3 regions of the Micromonospora sp. NBRC 110038 genome follow, and region 3 is predicted to be linked to each of the others. Evidence: riboswitches for the same ligand, from Rfam matches in the RefSeq annotation. Region 3 holds a riboswitch; each other region holds the start of a gene.

Region 1 (8,068 bases), on a different contig from region 3:
CGACCCGGACGTCCTCGGCGGTCACCACCGTCCGGTCCTGCCAGGCGGCGTGCGCCATCGCGGCGCGGGCGGTGACGATGTCGGCGCGCATCCCGTCCACGTCGAACGCGGCGCACACCTCGGCGATCTGGCGCAGCGCGGCGTCGGGCAGCCGCACCCGGCCGAGCCGGTCCCGGGCGGCGGCGACCCGCCGGGCCACCTGGGCGTCGGCGTCGGCCCACCGGGCGGCGAACCCGGCCGGGTCGGCGTCGGCGGCGAGCCGGCGGCGCACCACCTCCACCCGCACGGCCGGGTCGCGGCTGGCGGCCACCTCCACGGTCAGGCCGAACCGGTCCAGCAGCTGCGGGCGCAGCTCGCCCTCCTCCGGGTTCATCGTGCCCACCAGCAGGAACCGGGACGCGTGGCTGACCGACACGCCCTCCCGCTCGACGTGGTTGCGGCCCATCGCGGCGGCGTCGAGGAGCAGGTCGACGAGGTGGTCGTGCAGCAGGTTGACCTCGTCGACGTAGAGCACGCCCCGGTGGGCGGCGGCGAGCAGGCCGGGCTCGAAGGCGCGTACCCCCTCGGCGAGGGCCCGCTCCAGGTCCAGCGAGCCGACCACCCGGTCCTCGGCGGCGCCGACGGGCAGCTCGACCAGGCGGGCCGGGCGACGCTCGACGGGCGCGGCCGCGCGGTCCCCCTCCGCCGCGCCGCCCGGGTGCGGGTCCTCCACGGCGGCCGGGTGCGGGCCGTCGGGGCAGGACGGGTCCGGTGCCGCCGGGTCGCAGGCGAACCGGCAACCGGCGACCTGGTCGACGGGCGGCAGCAGGGCGGCCAGGGCCCGCACGGCGGTGGACTTCGCGGTGCCCTTCTCGCCCCGCACGAGGACCCCGCCGATGGCCGGGCTGACGGCGTTGAGCAGCAGCGCGAGGCGCATGTCGGCCATGCCGAGCACGGCGGAGAAGGGGAACACACTCATTGCCGGTCCTCCAGGTCGCCCTCGCTGGCCAGGTACGTCTCGCGGAGCCGGTCGAGGGTGGCCGGCTCCGGGGCGGCCCACATCCCCCGGTCGGCGGCCTCCAGGAGCCGCTCGGTGATGCCGCGCAGCGCCCACGGGTTGGACTGCTCCAGGAACTGCCGGGTGGTGTCGTCGAAGACGTACGCGGCGGCGAGGCGCTCGTACATCCAGTCGTCCACGACGCCGGCGGTGGCGTCGTAGCCGAACAGGTAGTCCACGGTGGCGGCCAGCTCGAACGCGCCCTTGTAGCCGTGCCGGCGCATCGCGGCGATCCACTTCGGGTTCACCACCCGGGCCCGGAACACCCGCCGGGTCTCCTCGCCGAGGGTGCGGGTGCGCACGTCGTGCGGCATCGCCGAGTCCCCCACGTACGCGGCGGGGGCGACGCCGGTGAGGTGACGGACCATCGCCACCATCCCGCCGTGGTACTGGAAGTAGTCGTCGGAGTCGACGATGTCGTGCTCGCGGGTGTCCTGGTTCTTCACCGCCACGGCGATGCGGGCGAAGGAGCGTTCCATGTCGGCGCGGGCCTCCCGCCCGTCCAGGCCGGGGCCGTACGCGTAGCCGCCCCAGACGGCGTACACCTCGGCGAGGTCGGCGTCGCTGCGCCAGTTGCGGGCGTCGATCAGCGGCAGCAGCCCCGCCCCGTACGCCCCCGGTTTGGAGCCGAAGACGCGGGCGGTGGCCCGGCGCTCGTCGCCGTGCTCGGCGAGGTCGGCGGCGACGTGCGCGGCGACGTAGTTCTCCTCGGCTGGCTCCGCGAGGGCGGCGACGCGACGCACCGCGTCGTCGATCAGCGCGACGACGTGCGGGAACGCGTCGCGGAAGAACCCGGAGATGCGGACGGTGACGTCGACGCGGGGCCGACCCAGCTCGGCGAGCGGCACCACCTCGACGCCGGTGACCCGGCGGGACCGGTCGTCCCAGGTGGGGCGGCAGCCGAGCAGGGCGAGCACCTCGGCGACGTCGTCGCCCTGGGTGCGCATGGCGCTGGTCCCCCAGACGGTGAGCCCCACCGAGCGGGGATAGGCGCCGGTGTCGGCGAGGTGCCGGGCCAGCAGCGAGTCCGCGAGGGCCACGCCGACGTCCCAGGCGTTGCGGCTGGGGATGGCCTTCGGGTCGACGGAGTAGAAGTTGCGGCCGGTGGGCAGCACGTTGACCAGGCCCCGGGTGGGCGAGCCGGACGGGCCGGGCGGCACGAACCGGCCGTCGAGCGCGCCGAGCACCCGGTCGACCTCGTCGGTGGTCCGCGCCAGCCGGGGCACCACCTCGCGGGCGGCGAAGCGCAGCACGTCGGCGGCGTCGGGGATCGCCCGGCCGGCGACCTCCGCGACGACGGCATCGACACGGTCGGCGACGGCGCTGTCGTCGTCTGCGTCGGCGGCCCAGCCGAGGGTCTCCATGGCGACGACGAGGCGGCGGGCCAGCCCCTCGATCAGGTCGACGGCGTCGGCGGCGGTGCCGGCGGGGCCGTCGGCCACGTCGGTCAGCTCCGTCGGCACGGCGATGCGCCGTCCCGGCTCGGCGAGCAGGGCGGCCTCGTCGAGGCCGTACGCGGCGGCGAGCGCCTGGCGCAGGCCGGGCAGGGCGCGCACCCCGCCCCACACCTGGGGGGCGCGCAGCACGGCGAGGACCAGGTTGACCCGGGCCTCGCCGGTGGGCGCGCCGCCGAGGACGTGCAGGCCGTCGCGGATCTGCACGTCCTTGACCTCGCACAGGTACCCGTCGAGGTGCAGCACGAAGTCGTCGAAGTCGTCGGCGGCGGGCATGTCCGCGGTGTGCAGATCGTGGTGCAGCTCGGCGGCGCGCACCAGGTCCCAGATCTGCGCCCGCACCGTCGGCACCTTCGCCGGGTCGAGCGCCTGCACGGTGGCGTACTCGTCGAGGAGCTGTTCGAGCTTCGCCAGGTCGCCGTACGTCTCGGCGCGGGCCATCGGCGGGACGAGGTGGTCGACGACGACGGCGTGGGCGCGGCGCTTGGCCTGGGTGCCCTCGCCGGGGTCGTTGACGATGAACGGGTACACCAGCGGCAGGTCGCCGAGGACGGCGTCGGGGGCGCAGTCGGCGGCCAGACCGAGGCCCTTGCCGGGCAGCCACTCCAGGGTGCCGTGCTTGCCGAGGTGCACCACGGCGTCCGCCCCGAACCCGCCGTCGGCCTCCGGCGCGGCCAGCCAGCGGTACGCGGCGAGGTAGTGGTGGCTGGGCGGCAGGTCGGGGTCGTGGTAGATGGCGATCGGGTTCTCGCCGAAGCCGCGCGGCGGCTGGATCGCCAGCAGCACGTTGCCCAGCCGCAGGCCGGCGAGCACGACGTGGCCGTCGTCGACGTACAGCTCGCCGGGCGGCTCGCCCCAGTGCTCGCGGATCCGCTCGCGCAGCCCGGCCGGGACCGCGTCGAACCAGCGCCGGTAGCTCGCCTGCGGCACCCGGGCGTCGGCGGCGGCGAGCTGCTCGGGGGTGAGCCACTCCACGTCGTGGCCGCCGGCGGCGATCAGGGCGTGGATGAGCGCGTCCCCGTCGTCGGGCACGGGCCGGTCGCCGAGGTGGTAGCCGGCGGCGGCCAGCGCGGCGAGCAGCCGCACCGCCGAGGCGGGGGTGTCCAGGCCGACGGCGTTGCCGACCCGGGAGTGCTTCGTCGGGTAGGAGCTGAGCACGATCGCCAGCCGCTTGTCGGCGCCCGGCACGTGCCGCAGCCGGGCCTGGCGCGCGGCGATCCCGGCGACCCGGGCGGCCCGCTCGGGGTCGGGCTCGTAGACCGACAGCCCGTCGGCGTCGATGCGCTTGAACGAGAACGGCACGGTGACGATCCGGCCGTCGAACTCGGGGATGGCCACCTGCATGGCGGCGTCCAGCGGCGACAGCCCGGCGTCGCTGCCGGCCCACTGCTCGCGGGTGCTGGTGAGGCAGAGCGCCTGCACGATCGGCACGTCGAGGGCGGCGAGCGCGCCGACGTCCCAGGCGTCGTCGTCGCCCCCGCCGGAGGCGTCGGCGGCCACGGTCCCGCCGGCGGCGAGCACGGTGACGACGAGGGCGTCACAGCGGGCGAACAGCTCCAGCGGCCCGTCGCCGGGGGCGAGCCCGCGCAGCGAGCCGCAGAAGATCGGCAGGGGGTTCGCCCCGGCGGCGTCGACCGCGTCGGCGAGGGAGTCGACGAAGGCGGTGTTCCCGGCGAGGGCGTGCGCCCGGTAGAAGACGATCCCGACGGTCGGCCGCTCGGGCTTGTGGGGGCGCTCGCCGTGGACGCCGTGCCCGGGGGTCGACGCGGGCGGGACGAAGCCCTCGCCGGTGAGCAGCACCGTGTCGGAGAGGAACCGGGCCAGCTCGGCGAGGTTGCCCGGCCCGCCCTCGACCAGGTACGCCAGGGCGTCGGTGGCCACCCCGGAGGCCACGGTGGACGCGGCCATCAGCTCGGCGTCGGGGACCGCCTCGCCGCCGAGGACGACCGTCGGCACCCCGGAGCCGAGCACGGCCGCCAGGCCGTCCGGCCACGCCTGCCGGCCGCCGAGCAGCCGTACGACGGCGAGGTCGATGCCGTCGAGCAGCGCCGGCACGGCGTCGGCGGCGACCCGGGCGGGGTTGGCCAGCCGGTAGCCGGCGCCGCTGGCCCGGGCGGCGAGCAGGTCGGTGTCGGCGGTGGACAGCAGCAGGATGCGCACGGAAGGCTCCGGAGAGTGACGCACCGGGCGGCGGGTGGGCCGCCGGCGGGCAGGCAGGGGCGCGGGGTCAGCGGATACGGCGGGCCTGCGGCCGGTTCACCGGCGACGGCCGGGGCGCCGGGAGCGCAGCATGGCGCGGTACGCGGTGCGCGGGCTCAGGTGCGGCGACGGGGCGCGGGCAGGCTGCCGCGCGCCAGCAGGCGGCGACGATGGTCGTCGATGTGCGAGACGCCGTGCGTCATCGGGTCCTCCTCGGGTGTCCACGCCCTGGGGTCGCTCCGACGGCCGAAGTATCCTGGCTCCCGGATCGACGCTCTCCCCCGGCCTTCCAACCGCAGACACACGGCCGTGACTCACGAGGGGGGATCGCTCCCCGGTGACAGTGGCGGGACCGCGCCGGAATCGCACCGGCTTCCTTCACTGCCGTCAGGCCGCGAATGCTGCCACACCCGACCGCCGCCGGTCAACGCCGGGCTCCCGGCCACTCCCACCCCCGCTCGACATCGAGTGACGACAATGGCTCAAGGAATCGGATGCGGAAAAAGCAAATGTCGTACGCCGATGGCTCCGGGTCGCTCCGCGCGTCTTTTCCCGCCGACCGACCCCCGGATTGGTTAGGCTGATTCCGATCATCACCCGCTCGCGCGGGACGGGAGTTGCCCGAAGGGAATCCGATCAGGTGGCGACGCAGGTCATCGTGCTCAACGGCGGCTCCAGCTCGGGCAAGTCCGCGATCGTCCGGTGCCTCCAGCGCGTCCTGCCGCACCCGTGGATCAGTTTCGGCGTGGACGACCTGATCGACCGGCTGCCGCCGGCCATGCTGGGTTCCCCCGCCGGGCTGAGCTTCGGCCGGCGGGGCGAGGTCGACGTCGGGGAGGACTTCCTCGCCGTGCAGCACGCCTGGCTGGTCGGCATCGCCGCGATGGCGGGCGCCGGAGCCCGGATCGTCCTGGACGAGGTCTTCCTCGGTGGCGGCGCGTCCCAGGAGCGCCTCCGCGGCTACCTGACCGGTCTCGAGGTGCTGTGGGCCGGGGTGCGGTGTGCCCCGGCCGTCGCGGCGGGCCGGGAGATCGCCCGGGGCGACCGGGTGATCGGGATGGCGGCGACGCAGGCCGAGACCGTGCACGAGGGCGTCCACTACGACGTCGAGGTCGACACCGGCCGCACCGAGTCGCTCGACTGCGCGCGCGCCATCGCCGCGCACGTGCGCTGAGCGACGCCGCGCGGCGGGCCGGTGCGCGCCGACGCGGGTCCGTGCGCCGGCCCGGCGGGTCAGTGCGCCCGGCGCTCCGGGTGCGCCCGGTTCCAGGCCCGCATGCGCTCCGGGTATCCGGTGCGCGCGGCCTCGTACAAGGGCACGGCGTGCCGTTGGGCGATCTTCGCGGCGGCCCGCGGCGACCCGGTCCGCCGACGGATCCACTCTCCGTCGTGGGCGATCGCCATCACCGTCGTGTCGGTCGCGGTGGTCTCCGGTTCCAGATAGAACTCCACCCCCCGGCGGCTGCGGACGAACGCCTCCAGGGCGGCGAGGTCGTCCGGCGTCGCCTCGCGGTCGAGCTTCGTCGGGGTTCCGTCGGCGGCGGGTCGGCGGCGGCTGAACCAGCCCATGCCCGGCTCCTCTCCTCGGCGTACGCTCCAGTGGACCATCCCCGCCTGGCAGCCTGCTGGACGCGGGATGAGAGGAAGCTGACCCCGCCCGGCCTCCCCGTACACTCGCCCGGTGGTGGCGTGGCGGGCGGTGGCGGCGCGGGACAACGCCGACTGGTGCGACCTGGTCGGCCGGGCCCACGGCCTCGCGGGAGCGCGCGACGCGGACGCCTGGTCGGTGCCCCGCCGTTCCCCACCGTGGTATCCGGACGCGGTGACGCTGCGCCCCGGCGTGGACGCCGCCCGACTGCTGGCCCGGATCGACGCCGGGCCCGGCGCGTCGGTGAAGGACAGCTTCGCCGACCTGGACCTCGCCCCGCACGGCTTCCGGGTGCTCTTCGCGGCCTCGTGGATCCACCGCCCGCCCGCCGGGCCGCCCGCGACACCGCTCGTCGCGTCGCCCGGCACGCCGCTCGCCGCGCTGCCTGGGGCGGGCCCGACGGCGCTGGCTCCGGTCACGTCGGCGCGGGGGCTGGCCGCCTGGTCCGCCGCAGCCGGCAGCGAGGCCCTGCGCCGGCCGGCGCTGCTGGCCGACCCGCGGGTGACGATCCTCGCCCGGCGCGCGGGCGACGGCGCGGTCACCGCAGGCGCCGTGCTCACCGACTGCGGCCCGGCGGTCGGGGTCTCCAACGTCTTCGCCGCCGACGGGGATCTCGCCGGGGTGTGGCGCGGCGTCGTGGCCGCCCGCCCGGGCCGGCCGCTGGTCGGCTACGAGTCCGGCGGCGGCCTGCCGCCGGCCGAGGAGGCGGGTTTCCGGCGGGTCGGTCCGCTGCGCGTCTGGCTGCGCCCGGACCGCCACCGCGACCCGGAACCCGCCACCGGCTGACCACTCTGCGCAATCACCACGCGGGCGTGCGCGCCCGTCCACTCGCCTGACCCTGCGTCACCACAGTTTTCACCCCTCCCACCCGCACTCGCCCCTTTGCTCTGCGCCCACCGACGCATCACCCCGGTCGAGCTGGCCGAATAGGAGATCACGGATGAATGGCGACGCGCCGACGTGGTCACGCTGCGCGAGCGCTGCGTATGTGGGTGCAGAGCAAAGCGCTCCGATCGGTGGGTGCCCTCCGATGGCCGCGATGACCAACAAGATCACGCTGCGTGACGACGGGCGGCTGAGGAACGGGCCGCTCCGGCAGCCGAGCGCGTGACCGGCAGGCGGTGGCCAGAGGTCCCCCGTGGGTCGGGCTAGGCCGGGCGGCTGCGCGTGCCGGCCGGCGGCCGGAGCACCGGAACCAGGGCGAGGGCGGGCACCAGGAGCAGCGGCACCAACAGCAGCGCCCGCAGGGTGCCCACGTGATCGCCGAGCAGGCCGAGCAGCGGCGGGCCGCCGAGGAAGGCCGTGTAGCCGATCACCCCGACCACGCTGACCCGGGCCGGCGCCCCGGCCTCCTCGTCGGCGGCGGCGCTGAGCCCCACCGGGAAGCCGAGCGACGCGCCCAGCCCCCACAGTGCGACGCCGACGATGGCCACCGGCCCGCCGCCGGCCAGCACCGCGAGACCGGCACCCACGACGGCGAGCAGGATGGTGCCGAACAGCACCGGCACCCGACCCCAGCGGTCGATCGCCACCGTTCCGGCGGTGCGCCCGATGGTCATGCCGACCACGAACACCCCGAACACGGCGGCGCCGGCCGCCTCGCTGAGCCCGTACCCGTCGACGAAGGCCACGGCCAGCCAGTCGTTGGCGCTGCCCTCGGTGAACGCCATCACCAGCACCAGCAGGCCGATGAGCAGCGTGCGCGGCTCCCGCCAGGCGGCGAGCAGCGAC
Region 2 (8,068 bases), on a different contig from region 3:
GCCGGTTCGCCACCGAGTACCGCCGGGCCTACGGGCGGCCGCCCAGCCAGACGCTGCGGAGCTGACCGGGCGCGAGAACCCCTCGGGCCTGGGAGGTGGCGCTCCGGCGTGCCGTTGCACTGTCCACCCGGGCCGGGTAGCTAGGCTCCCTCGTGACCCAGGGGGGTGAATTGGTGACTTCGGGTAGTCACGTCCCGCCCGCGCTCACCCGGTTCTCGACCAGCGACCCGGCAGAGGCGGCGCACGTCTACGAGACCGCGTACGGCCGCAGCGTGCGGCTGGCCGCCGTGCCGACCGGGCTTCCGCTCCGCCACGACCGGTGGAACGCCGGGGCGTTCTGCATCGACGACATCAGCATCGCCCTCGACCTGCGGGTGAACGCGGAACCACTCGGTTACGTCCTGCTCGCCGCCCCCCGCCGGGGGTGCTTCGGGCGCCGCTGCGACGGCGTCGACGAGCTGGTCGGCCCCGGCGAGATCGCCGTGCTGTACCAGCCCGACCTGCCCGGCTCCTCGTGGTCCAGCGACCTGGACGTGACCTGCGTCCTGCTGGACCTCTCGCTGATCGACCAGGTCGCCCGCGCCGATCCGGACCGGCCGCTGGCACCCCTGCGGTTCGTCAGCTTCCGGCCGATCCGCGCCGACGCGGAGTGGCGGTGGCGGCAGACCGTCCGGTACGCGGAGTCGGTCATGGCCGCCGGCGGCGCGCCGGGCGCGTCCCCGCTCGTGCTCGGTGGCCTCGGCCGCCTGCTCGCCGCGGCGACGCTCGCCGCGTTTCCCAGCAACGCCCTCCGGGAGGACCGGCCGTGCGACCGGGCCGACGCCCACGCGGGGACCCTGCGCCGGGCGATCGCCTTCATCGAGTCCACCGCGGGGACCGACATCGGCCTCGTCGACATCGCCCGCGCCGCCGGCACCACCCCCCGCGCGGTGCAGCTCGCGTTCCGCAGTCAGCTCGGCACGACCCCCCTGGCCTACCTGCGCCGGGTGCGACTCGACCTGGCCCGCCAGGAACTGTCCCGGGCCACGCCCGGCGACGGCACCTCCGTGGCCGCGACCGCCGCGCGCTGGGGATTCGCCGACCCGCGCCGCTTCGCCGCCCGCTACCTCACCACGTACGGGGAACTGCCCGGCCGGACGCTGCACCGCTGACGCGGGTTAGCATCGCCGGCGGCACGATCATGCGAGGTGCCCCGCGGGTGCGGGGAGAATCGGGAAGCCGGTGTGAATCCGGCACGGGCCCGCCGCGGTGACCGGGGAGCCACCGTCCACGCGCGAGGAGCGCAGCCACTGGCCGTGCGGCTGGGAAGGCGGACGGGCAGGCGTCGATCCGGGAGTCCGAAGACCGGCCTCGCGTCGACCGCCCACCCGCTGGGTGGGCCGAGCGCAGCGGGAGCCTGCCTGTGGAACTCTACGACGCCATCCACCGCCGCCGGGACGTCCGGGCCCAGTTCACCGGGGAGCCGGTGCCGGCCGACGCCCTGCACCGGATCCTCGACGCCGCGCACGCCGCGCCCAGCGTCGGCTACTCGCAGCCGTGGGACTTCGTCCTGGTCCGGGACGCCGCCGTCCGCCGCCGGTTCTACCGGCACGTGCAGGCCGAGCGGGCCACGTTCGCCGCCACCCTGGACGGCGCGGCGGCCGAGCGGTTCGCGCGTATCAAGATCGACGGGGTGCTGGAGTCGACGCTGTCGATCGTCGTCACGTACGACCCGGAGCGCGGCGGCCCGGCCGTGCTCGGGCGGCACTCCATCGCCGACGCCGGCCTCTACTCGGTCTGCCTGGCCATCCAGAACCTCTGGCTCGCCGCGACCGCCGAGGGGCTGGGCGTCGGGTGGGTCTCCTTCTACCGGGAGCCGTTCCTCGCCGAACTGCTGGGCGTGCCGGCCGGCATCCGGCCGGTGGCCTGGCTCTGCGTCGGGCCGGTCACGCACCTGGAGACCGTGCCCGACCTGGAGCGGCACGGGTGGCGGCGACGCCGGCCCCTCGCCGAGGCGGTGCACCACGACCGCTGGCCGCAACGGGTGACCGACCGACCGAACAGCTAATTCAGGTACGTCTATGTGGCGGCTAGGCTGGCGTAGCGCTGAGTCATCACTTAGCTACGTTGGGAGGAGTTCCATGCGTACCACCGTCAAGGTCCTGGCCGCGTCCGTCTTCGCCGTCCTGGGCCTCGCCGCCGGTGCCACCCCGGCCCTCGCCGCCGCCCCGGCACCCTTCTGCGAGTCCGGCGCGTCGCAGTTCTACTGCGACGCCAGCAGCGCCGGCACGACGACCTGGAGCATCACCTGGTACTCCGGCAGCGTCGGCACCTTCACGACCGCCGGGTCGACCCTCTTCGCCACCTGCCCGGCCAGCAACCTCGGCCACCCGGTGCGTGCCAGCTACAGCTACTTCGACGGCAGCACGACCCAGTACAGCGGCACCACCCAGTTCATCTGCCGCAGCGGCCCCTGGCTGTAGCCGGCCCCGTCCGGCGTACGCGCGACCCACGCGTACGCCGGACGCCCGGCACGGCTGCCCGGTTTGCGACCGCTTCTGCCGGGAAGTCGGACGGAATGCGGGCACTCTTGACGAAACTCGAACAGGCTTCGGCCCTGGACCGGGCCGGCGACCGGCTGCAGCGCGGCGTCCAGGCCACCCTGCGCCCGCAGCGGGTCCGCGACCTGCTGCACGGCGTCTTCATCGGCCACCCCCTGCACCCGGCGCTGGTGCAGGTGCCGGTCGGCTCCTGGATCAGCGCGGCCGTACTCGACCTGATGCCCGGCCAGCGCCGGGCGGCCACCGCCCTGGTGGGGCTGGGCACCGTCAGCGCCCTCCCGGCGGCGATCGCCGGCCTGAACGACTGGGCGGCCCTCTCCCGGGAGCAGCGCCGCGTCGGGCTGGTGCACGCCGCCGCCAACGCCGTCGGCCTGACCCTGTACGCGGGTTCGCTGGCGGCCCGGCTGCGCGGGCGGCACGGGACGGGGCGGGCGCTGGCCTACCTCGGGCTGGGCGCGGCGAGCGCGGGGGCATACCTCGGCGGGCACCTCGCGTACAAGCAGGGGGCGCAGGTCAACCAGAGCATCTCCGAGCTGCACCGGATCGGCGAGGGCTGGCACCCGCTGGCGGACATGGCCAACCTGCCCCAGCGGAAGCTGGTCACCCGCGAGGTGGACGACGTCTCGGTGATCCTCTACCGGCACGGCGACGAGGTCACGGTGATGCTGGAGCGCTGCCCGCACCAGAGCGGCCCGCTCGGCGAGGGCGAGGTCACCGAGATCGACGGACACGCCTGCGTCGTCTGCCCGTGGCACGGGAGCGCGTTCCGGCTCAACGGAGGCGAGGTCATGCACGGGCCGTCCGGGAACGACCAGCAGATCCTGCCGACCCGGGTGGTCGACGGGGTCCTGGAGGCGAGGCTGCCCTGAGGCCGGGCCCCGCCGGGCCTGGCCGGGCCCGGTCCGGCCTGGCGGGGACCGCCGGACCGGGCCGGCGGCGTGGCCCGGCCGGACGGGCTGGCCCGCCGGCCCGCCGCCATGTCGGCGACATGGCGGTTTCCCTGGCACCGGATGCCCCCATGTCGGCGACATGGAGTCGATCATGCGCCCCCCGGCCCGCCCGGCCCGCCCGGCCCGCCCGGCCCGCCCGGCTTGGCCTGGCCCGGCTTGGCTTGGCCTGGCCCGGCTCGGTGCCGTGCCTCGGCTCGGGGGTCAGTCCCGGCGGTGCCGGCCGGTGACGAGGGCCCGTGCGCTGCTGGTGGCCCTGGCGACCGCCGGCCGGCGGCGTAGCCCGAGGACGGCCCCGATCTGCGCCCCGACGATGCTGGCGACGGCGAGCACCGCCGAGACGGCGAGCGGCCGGTTCATCTGGTCGCCCGCGCTCGCCCGGGACGCTCCGGCGGCCATCGCGGGCTGCGGCCCGGAGGGCGGCTGGGCGACCTGCTGGGTGCCGTGCGACGAGCCTCCCGCCGACGAGCCGGCCGGCGGCTGGGCGGCGGAGGGGCCGGGGGCGGGACGGGTGGCCCGTGGCGAGGTGGGCGAGGGCGGCGTGGGCGAGGGCTGGGCCGCACCCGGTGCGGCCGGCGCGTCGGCGGCGGGCGGGGTGGCGGGTGCCGACGGCGGCCGGGGGGTGACCGTACCGCCGGGGGCGGGCGTCGTGGGCCGGACCACCAGCTTCCCGGTCGCGTGCCTGCGGGCCCCGGTGTCGTGGACGCCGTCGGGCAGCGTGATCAGCTGCCCGGGGCGGATGCGGTCCGGGTCGCCCAGCCGGTTCAGCTTCGCCACGTCCCGGTAGCGGTCGAAGTCGTCGAGGTAGCGCTCGGCGACCTCGCCCAGGTAGTCGCCCTTGGCGACCCGGTACACCGTCGGTTCCGCCTCCTGCCGGAGGTCGGCCGCCGTGGCGGCCGTCGGCGTCGTTGCCCGGGCGTCGACCACCGGCAGCGCGGCGACCGGGCGGGCCGCCGGTGCCCCGGCGACGGCGGCGGGTGCGGCGGCGGGATACGGGCCGGACAGCACGGTGGCCGCGCTGGCGGCGGCCGGACTCGCCGCGATGATCAGGGCCACCGAGCCGACCAGCGCCGCGGCGGCGCGCTGCTGCCGGCTCATCCCGGGCAGCCGGGGTGCCGGTCGGCGCAGCGTCTGCGCGCCCAGCTCCACGAGCACGGAGAAGGCGAACGTGGCCCAGCCGAACCAGCCGACCAGGGCCAGCGCCCGCAGGAAGAGCTGACCGTCGTCCCGGCTGGTCAGCGTGGCACCGACCTCGGCGAGGCTGGGCAGGTGGTCGGGCAGCGGGTTCCCGGCGAACGCGATCAACGCCACCGGCCCCCCGACCAGCACGGCGATCAGCACGACCAGCGCGCCGAACCCGGTGAGTACCTGCCCGACCCGCCGTGCGGCGGAGCGACCCGGTGCGGCCATGGCGTGCCTTCCCTTCCTAGGAGCCCTCGGTGAGGGCGCGTGCGGTTGCCTCGCCGGAGACGGTGACGGCGTCACCGAAGCCGAAGAAGCCGAGCAGGTAGCGGTCGTAGGTGACGGTGACCTGGACGCGGATGAGCTTCTCCCCGTCGACGACGGGGAACTCGACGCTGTGGTCGGTGGCACCGGCGGCGGCGAGGTAACTCGTCACCGCCGCCCTGGCCGCCGTCTCGTCGATCTCCTTGCGGCCGCCCTGGATGGCCTTCGCCCGGTCGATGGACTGGCCGCCGGTGCGCGCCGCCTCGGCGGCCAGGTTGTCGGCCAGTTGCCGGGAGCGGAGCTGCCCGGCGCCGTCGAAGGCCAGGCCGATGATCGCGAGGACGCCGATCATCGCCGCCGCCAGGAACAGGCTGACCCGGCCCTCGTCGCCGCGCCACCGGCGCCCCGGGCCGGCGGCGGGGGTGGTGGCCCGGCGCTCGTTTGGACCGTCGGCGGGGGCGGTGTGCACAGCTCCGCCGGGGGCGCGGGCGGTCACGACCGGCTCCGGTAGCGGTCCAGCGGGGAGGTGAAGCTGGCCGAGATCGTCCGGCTGCCCGCCATGTCGGGCAGCAGCGCCAGGTCGATGTCGGTGAAGGTGACCGTGCAGGTGACCTGCACCGTCACGGCGGCCGTCGTGCCGGGGCCGCTGTCGAACGCCTCGGCGAAGCTGACCGGCGAGCCGCCCACCGAGCCGCGCAGGGTGAGCGTGGGCTGGCCGGCGCAGTTGGCCCGCTGCCAGTCGAGTTGGCTCTGCGCGGCGGCCAGGGCCCGATCGCGCGCGGTCTCGGCGTCCCGGGAGATGGACGCGGCGCGGGCGGCGTCGTGCGCCGCCGACTGGACCGCCTCCTGCGCGATCGCGGTACGCCCGGCGACGCCGGCCAGCACCATCAGCCCGATGAACGCGGGGGCGAGGACGGCCACCTCGATGGCGACCGAGCCGCGCTCGGCTGCGGGGCGACGGCGGCGGCTCATCCGGTCGTCCACCGTTCGACCGTGCCGTGCGCGGTCTGGCGCACCGGGAAGCTGACGCCGGGGATGACCGACAACGAGTCCCCGCTGACGGTGCAGGTGACCTCGGCGAGGGTGGTGACACAGGCGGGCCCCGGCTGGTCCCAGCCGACCAGCCAGTCCCCGGCGGCGGTGAGGAAGTCGACCGCCCGCGCCTCGCCGGCCCCGGCGGGGGCCTCGTACAGGCGTTGGGCGTTGACCGCGCTCTGCGCGGCGTTCAGTGCGGTGGCGCGGGCGACGAACCAGGCGGCGACCTGGATCGAGGCGAAGAGCAGCACGAGGATCGCCGGCATCACCACCGCCAGCTCCACCGGGTTGGCCCCCCGGTCCGCCCCGCCCCCGGTGAGCCGCCGCCGGGCCGCCCGGCCCAGCCGTACGCCGCTGGTGAGCTGCCGCTGGGCCCGCCGGCCGAGCCGTACGCCGTCGCCGAGCCGCCACGGGGCCCGCCGGCCGAGACCGGCCCCTGGCCGGGGCGACCCGTGGCGGCGCAGGCCGGCGGGCCGGTCGGCGGGTGCCGACCGGCTCCGGTCCACGCGGGTGGGGCGGTGGGTCATTACGGTGCCGTCGGGTCCTGGTGGGTCGGGATGTTGCTCATCCAGTCGTTGGCCCTGGCCAGGGCGAGCGCGGTTACCGCCATCGCCACGAAGACCAGCCCGAAGATGATCACCGCAGTCGGGACGGGGCTGTCGCCCCGCTCGCCGTCGCGGCGCAGCTCGGCCAGCCGTGTCGTCAGCGCGACGTGCAGGTAGGTGATGAGGTGCATGAGATGCTCCTTCGGAGGGGGAGGGGTTTCACAACCGGGCGAGGAACGGATAGACGGCGAAGCCGAGCAGCACGAAGACCAGCAGGGAGCCCGGAATGTCCAGCCGGCTGGTGATCGCCTCGGCGCGGGCCAGGTTGTCGGTGCGGATCTGGTCGCGCAGGGAGTCGGCCCGGCTGCGTAGCGTGTCGTGCACCTGCGCGCCCTCGCTGCCCGACGAGCGCATGATCGCCCCGACGTCGCCCAGCTCCGGGATGCCGATCCGGTCGGCCAGCTCGCGCAGCTCGTCCCACGGCGAGTGCATCTGCATCTGGGCGATCCGCAGCGACTCCCGGATCCGGTCGAACACCCAGCCGTCGCAGACCGTCGCGGCCCGCTCCAGGGCCTGCACGGGGCCGTGTGCGGCCGAGAGCTGCAACGCCACCAGGTCCAGGTAGGTGCAGACCGCCTGGCGGAACTCGTCCCGGGCGGCGTCCGCGCGGGTCAGCACGCTGCGGTGCGCGATCAGGGCGGCGACGAACGCCATGCCGAGGCTGCCCAGCAGCGGCACGGCCAGCGGCACGGACACGCCGCCGAGGAAGAGCACCGCGCCGAGGAAGGTCGGGGTGGCCAGCCCCACCAGGGCGGAGAGCAGCAGGGACAAGGCGTACTGCTCGGGGGTGCGGTCGAGCAGGGCGAGCTGCCGGTGCGGCGGGCGCAGCCAGCGGGCGAACCCGCCGATCCAGTCGGGCCCGCGCCCCGTGGTGGCCCGGCCGGTGCCCGGCGGCTGGTGCAGCCGGCGCAGGGCGGGGCCGAGCGCCGGTGCGGCCGGCAGGGCCTCCCGGACCACCAGGAACAGCCCGAGGCCCACCGCCGCCCCGCCGACGACGGCCAGGGTGAGGTGCCAGTTGAGGATCATCCGATCGCCTCCGCCGGGTCGGGGGCGGGCAGGAAACGCGCCGGCCGGGGCGGCTGGCTCATCGACCGCACCCAGGCCAGCAGCCCGACGAACGCCGCGCCGAGCACGAGCATCACGAGCTGCCCGACCGGCGTCCCGTACGGGCGGACGTAGTCGGTGTTGACCAGCCCGTACGCGATGGTCAGCAGGGTCATCCCGGTGAGGAAGCGCACCGCGAAACGCGGCTGGGTGCGCTTGGCCTCGATCTCCCGCCGGGTGGCGACCTCGGCGGCGGCGGCACCCGCGATCGAGCCGAGCACGTCGCCGAGCCGCTCGCCCCGGTCGGACAGGTGCAGGATCAGCGCCGCCACGACCTGGTCGCACACCGGGTCACCGATCTCGTCGGCGAACGCGAGCAGCGCCGACTTCGCCAGCCAGCCGGCCTGGAGGCGGGCGGCGAGCAGGCGTACCTCCTCCTCGATCTCCGCGG
Region 3 (3,971 bases):
CCGAGGGCGCAGGCCACCTGGACCCCGCCGCCGAGGGCGGCGAAGTCGACCACCACGGTGACCCCCGACGTGTCGGTACACGCGGCGGCGTGCGCGGCCTGCGGCGCAGGCTCGACGGCGGTCAGCGCGACGGCGGCGACGGCGGCGGCCAACAGTCCGGCAAGCCGCCTACGAATGACGATTCGAAACATGGGTCCTCCCCGAGAGCAGACGAATGAGAATCAGGCGAGCGACGGGACGGCTCACGGGCAGTCGGGGGTCGGTGCGCCGGTCGTCGCGCCGGCGGCGGACAGGTGGGCGTACCCAGCGCCGGTCAGACCGAGGACGGCCTGCGCGGTGGCGCGGGCGGCGGTGGCCGGGTCGAAGGCGCCGCCGTCGAAGTCGACCGCCCCCCGGTCGGCTGACGCGCCGGCGCAGTCGACCTGGAGTCCGGCGAGGAACGTGCGGGCCCGCGCCCAGGCCAGCGGCCGGTGACCATCGCGCAGCGCCTGCGCGGCGAGCCCGGTGCTGTTCGCGTTCGGTGTTCCCCCTACGTTGGCGAACCCGCCGTTCGCGCCCTGCACCGAGAGCAGCCAGCGCAGCCCCGGGGCGGCGTCGGCCCTGCGGCCGGCCGCCCGCAACGCCTGCACCGCGAGCGCGGTGGCGTCCACGTCGGAGGTGCAGACCGGCTGGGCGGGCAGCAGCGGGTAGCCACCGTCGGCGCAGCGGGTGCCGGCCAGCCAGGACGCGGCCGCTGCCGGCACGCCCTGTGCGGTCCGGTCCAGCGCGAGGATCGCGAAGGACTGACTGAAGGCGTTGCTGTAGTCGCCGAACGCCGACCGGTCGGTGAACCGGCCGGTCGGCGACTGGAGCGAGCGCAGGCGGGCGACCAGGTCCACCCCGCCCACATCCGTCGGGTCACCGCCGCGCACCGCGACGGCGAGGGCGAGTTTGGCGGTGGCGCCGACGTACGCCTCGGTCGTGCCGTCGCCCACGTAGGCGTCGCGGACGTCCGGCCGGCTGACCCAGGCCAGCGCCCGCGTGCCGGAGTCGTCGGCGACGCCGGCAGCGGCGAAGGCGAACACCGCGTCGAGGGTGAGCCCCTGGTCCGGGTAGGCGACCCCGTCGTAGACCACCTCGAAGCGTTCCCCGTCGATTAGTTGCCGGGCCAGCCACCCGGCGGCGGCCTCCGCCCGGGTCGGGCCGGCGGGCGCGGGAGCGGCGAGCGCGGGCGTGGTGACTGTGAGGGCGGCGAGCACACCGCAGAACAGCGCGAGCAGGCGGTGCCGGCTCAGGCGAACGACCATCGGAAGCGCCTTTCCGGCCCGGCGGTCGTCAGAACCCGAACGACCACCGTGGCACGGGGTCGACCGGGACTCCGACCCGTGGGCCACGACGGGTGGGGGAGCGAAATCGCGGGCACGTCGGGTATTCGGGCTTGTCATCGGAGCACACCCCGATGGCCTACCGTTGCGGGCCAGCGCCGGACTTCGACCGGACTTCCCCCTACGCGCACGCTGATGAAGTTGTCGCGTCAGTCTGGCCGGGCGGGGCAGCACGTGTCAATGCGTTGCCCGACATCAACACACGGTGACCATCGCGACAGGGTGACACGGTCGCTCGGCCGTGCCGGGCGGGACGGTGTCGGCGTCCCGCCCGGCCTGCGCTCACCTGCCGCGAAGCTCGACGGCGGCGGCGGCGAGGTGCGCCAGAGACGCCTCGACCTCGGGATAGCTGCGGGTCTTCAGGCCGCAGTCGGGGTTGACCCACAGCCGCTCGGCCGGCACCACCGCCAAGGCCCGGCGAAGCGCCTCGACGACCTCGTCACGTGGCGGGACCCGGGGCGAGTGAATGTCCCACACGCCTGGCCCGACTCCGCGGTGGTAGCCGGCCGCGGCTAGGTCGCCGAGGACCTCCATCCTCGAGCGGGACGCCTCGATGCTGGTGACGTCGGCGTCGAGGGCGTCGATGGCGGCGATGATCTCACCGAACTCGGAGTAGCACAGATGGGTGTGGATCTGGATGTCGTCGGCGACACCGCTGGTGGCCAGGCGGAACGCGCCTACCGCCCAGTCCAGGTAGGCATCCTGGTCCGCCGCGCGCAGGGGCAGGGTTTCCCGCAGGGCCGGCTCGTCGACCTGGATCACCCGGATGCCGGCCGCCTGAAGGTCGCGGCACTCGTCACGCAGGGCGAGGGCGATCTGGTCGGCGGTGACGTTGATCGGCTGGTCGTCGCGCACGAACGACCAGGCGAGGATCGTCACCGGTCCGGTGAGCATGCCCTTGACCGGCCGGTCGGTCAGCGATTGCGCGTAGGAGGACCAGGCGACCGTCATGGGAGCCTGCGGGCCACATCGCCGTAGATGACCGGCGGGCGGACGCAGCGGGAGCCGTACGACTGCACCCAGCCGTGCTCGGTCGTGGCGAAACCGGTCAACTGCTCACCGAAGTATTGGACCATGTCGTTGCGCTCCGGCTCGCCGTGCACGAGTACGTCGAGGCCCAGCCGCTCCTGGAGCCGGATGACATGCTCGACCTCGGCGCGCATCCGCTGGACGTAGCCGGAGTCGTCGAGCCGGCCGGACCGGTGTGCGGCGCGGGCCGCACGCAGCTCGGCGGTCTGCGGGAACGAGCCGATGGTCGTGGTGGGCAGCGGCGGCAGGTGCAACCGGGCCTGCTGGACCGCCGCCCGCCGCCGGTGGTCGCCCCGTTGCCTGTCGCCTGGGCGCAGCGCGGCGAGCCTGCCCCGCACGGTGTCGTCGCGCCACGCTTTCGGGGCGGGTGGTAGCGGTTCAGGCAGCGGCGTCGTGCCGTCGCGCAGGGCGCGGCCGAGCAGGACGACCTCGTCGACCTTCTGCCGGGCGAAGGCCAACCGCCGTCGCAGCTGCGGATCGAGCGTGGTCTCGGCGGAGAGATCCACCGGTGTGTGCAGCAGGGAGCAGGAGGTGGACACGGCGACGTGGTCGGCGAGCCCGGTGACCGCGGCACCGGTCGTTATCGCCGCCCGAAGGTCGGTGCGCCAGACGTTGCGACCGTCGACGAGCCCGGCGACGATCGTCTTGCCGTGCAGTGGGCCGGCTCCGGCGAGACGTCGCAGGTTGCCGGGCCCGGCAACGAGGTCCAGGCCGAGCGCCTCGACCGGCGTGTCCAGCAGCGCGGGCAGCGCGTCACCGAGTTCCCCGAAGTAGGTGGCGACGAAGATCCTCGGCCGCTGCCGCACGGAGCACAACCGCATGTAGGCATCGTGTAGCGCCTCGATCTCGGCCGTGGTGCGGTCGGCCACGTAGGCGGGTTCGTCCAGCTGAACCCACGTGACACCGGCGGCGGCGAGGGCACGGAGAACGTCGGCGTACACGTCGACGAGTTCGGCCATCCGATCGAATGACTCGACGCCTGGTGTGGAGGTCTTGGCCAGCAGCAGGAACGTGGCGGGCCCGACCAGCACCGGTCGGCTCTCGATACCCAGCGCGCGGGCTTCTCCGTACTCACGCAACGCCTTGTCGGGGTTCGCGGCGAAGACGGTGTCGGGTCCGATCTCCGGGACCAGGTAGTGATAGTTCGTGTCGAACCACTTCGTCAGTTCCAGCGCCGGTTCGGCGTCGACGCCGCGGGCCATGGCGAAGTAGGTGTCGAGCCCTGACAGGCCGAGTCGGGCGAAGCGTCGTGGGACCGCGCCGACGGCCACCGCCGTGTCGAGGACGTGATCGTAGTAGGAGAACGTGTTCGACGGGATCGCGTCCAGGCGGGCGTCGCGCAGCGTCCGCCAGACCCCGGCGCGCAGCGCGACCGAGGTGCTCTCCAACTCCGCGGCGTCGATGCGGCCCGCCCAGTAGGCCTCCACGGCCTTCTTCAGTTCACGGTTACCACCGATACGTGGATAACCGAGCACGGTGCTCTGACCGAATGTGGTGCTCATGGGTCCTTCCCTCGAAGCGTCCGAGGACTCACGCGAGGGCGGGAGGGAAGAGGCGCAGGGGCGCACCGGCTTCCGC

What was found. Region 3 has a riboswitch for cobalamin ahead of LPU61_RS27600 (peptidase). Riboswitches for the same ligand answer to the same signal wherever they lie in the genome.
Region 1: another riboswitch for cobalamin. It lies ahead of cobN (cobaltochelatase subunit CobN); the one in region 3 lies ahead of LPU61_RS27600 (peptidase).
Region 2: another riboswitch for cobalamin. It lies ahead of bluB (5,6-dimethylbenzimidazole synthase); the one in region 3 lies ahead of LPU61_RS27600 (peptidase).

What each region holds. Positions count from the first base shown of each region.
Region 1 covers NZ_BBOL01000008.1:194,404-202,471, forward strand. The annotation lists gene LPU61_RS24970 (VWA domain-containing protein) at 1-958, opposite strand, end outside; gene cobN (cobaltochelatase subunit CobN) at 955-4,650, opposite strand; cobalamin riboswitch at 4,939-5,068, opposite strand; gene cpt (chloramphenicol phosphotransferase CPT) at 5,330-5,863, shown strand; gene LPU61_RS24985 (hypothetical protein) at 5,923-6,258, opposite strand; gene LPU61_RS24990 (hypothetical protein) at 6,371-7,123, shown strand; gene LPU61_RS24995 (MFS transporter) at 7,486-8,068, opposite strand, start outside.
Region 2 covers NZ_BBOL01000005.1:62,405-70,472, reverse strand. The annotation lists gene LPU61_RS18640 (AraC family transcriptional regulator) at 1-65, shown strand, start outside; gene LPU61_RS18635 (helix-turn-helix domain-containing protein) at 174-1,151, shown strand; cobalamin riboswitch at 1,169-1,368, shown strand; gene bluB (5,6-dimethylbenzimidazole synthase) at 1,403-2,047, shown strand; gene LPU61_RS18625 (hypothetical protein) at 2,121-2,462, shown strand; gene LPU61_RS18620 (Rieske 2Fe-2S domain-containing protein) at 2,558-3,409, shown strand; gene LPU61_RS18615 (LysM domain-containing protein) at 3,692-4,897, opposite strand; gene LPU61_RS18610 (hypothetical protein) at 4,914-5,285, opposite strand; gene LPU61_RS18605 (TadE/TadG family type IV pilus assembly protein) at 5,426-5,905, opposite strand; gene LPU61_RS18600 (TadE/TadG family type IV pilus assembly protein) at 5,902-6,495, opposite strand; gene LPU61_RS18595 (hypothetical protein) at 6,495-6,704, opposite strand; gene LPU61_RS18590 (type II secretion system F family protein) at 6,733-7,596, opposite strand; gene LPU61_RS18585 (type II secretion system F family protein) at 7,596-8,068, opposite strand, start outside.
Region 3 covers NZ_BBOL01000009.1:455,001-458,971, reverse strand. The annotation lists gene LPU61_RS27605 (hypothetical protein) at 1-191, opposite strand, end outside; gene LPU61_RS27600 (peptidase) at 243-1,286, opposite strand; cobalamin riboswitch at 1,385-1,519, opposite strand; partial or broken gene metE (5-methyltetrahydropteroyltriglutamate--homocysteine S-methyltransferase) at 1,647-3,895, opposite strand.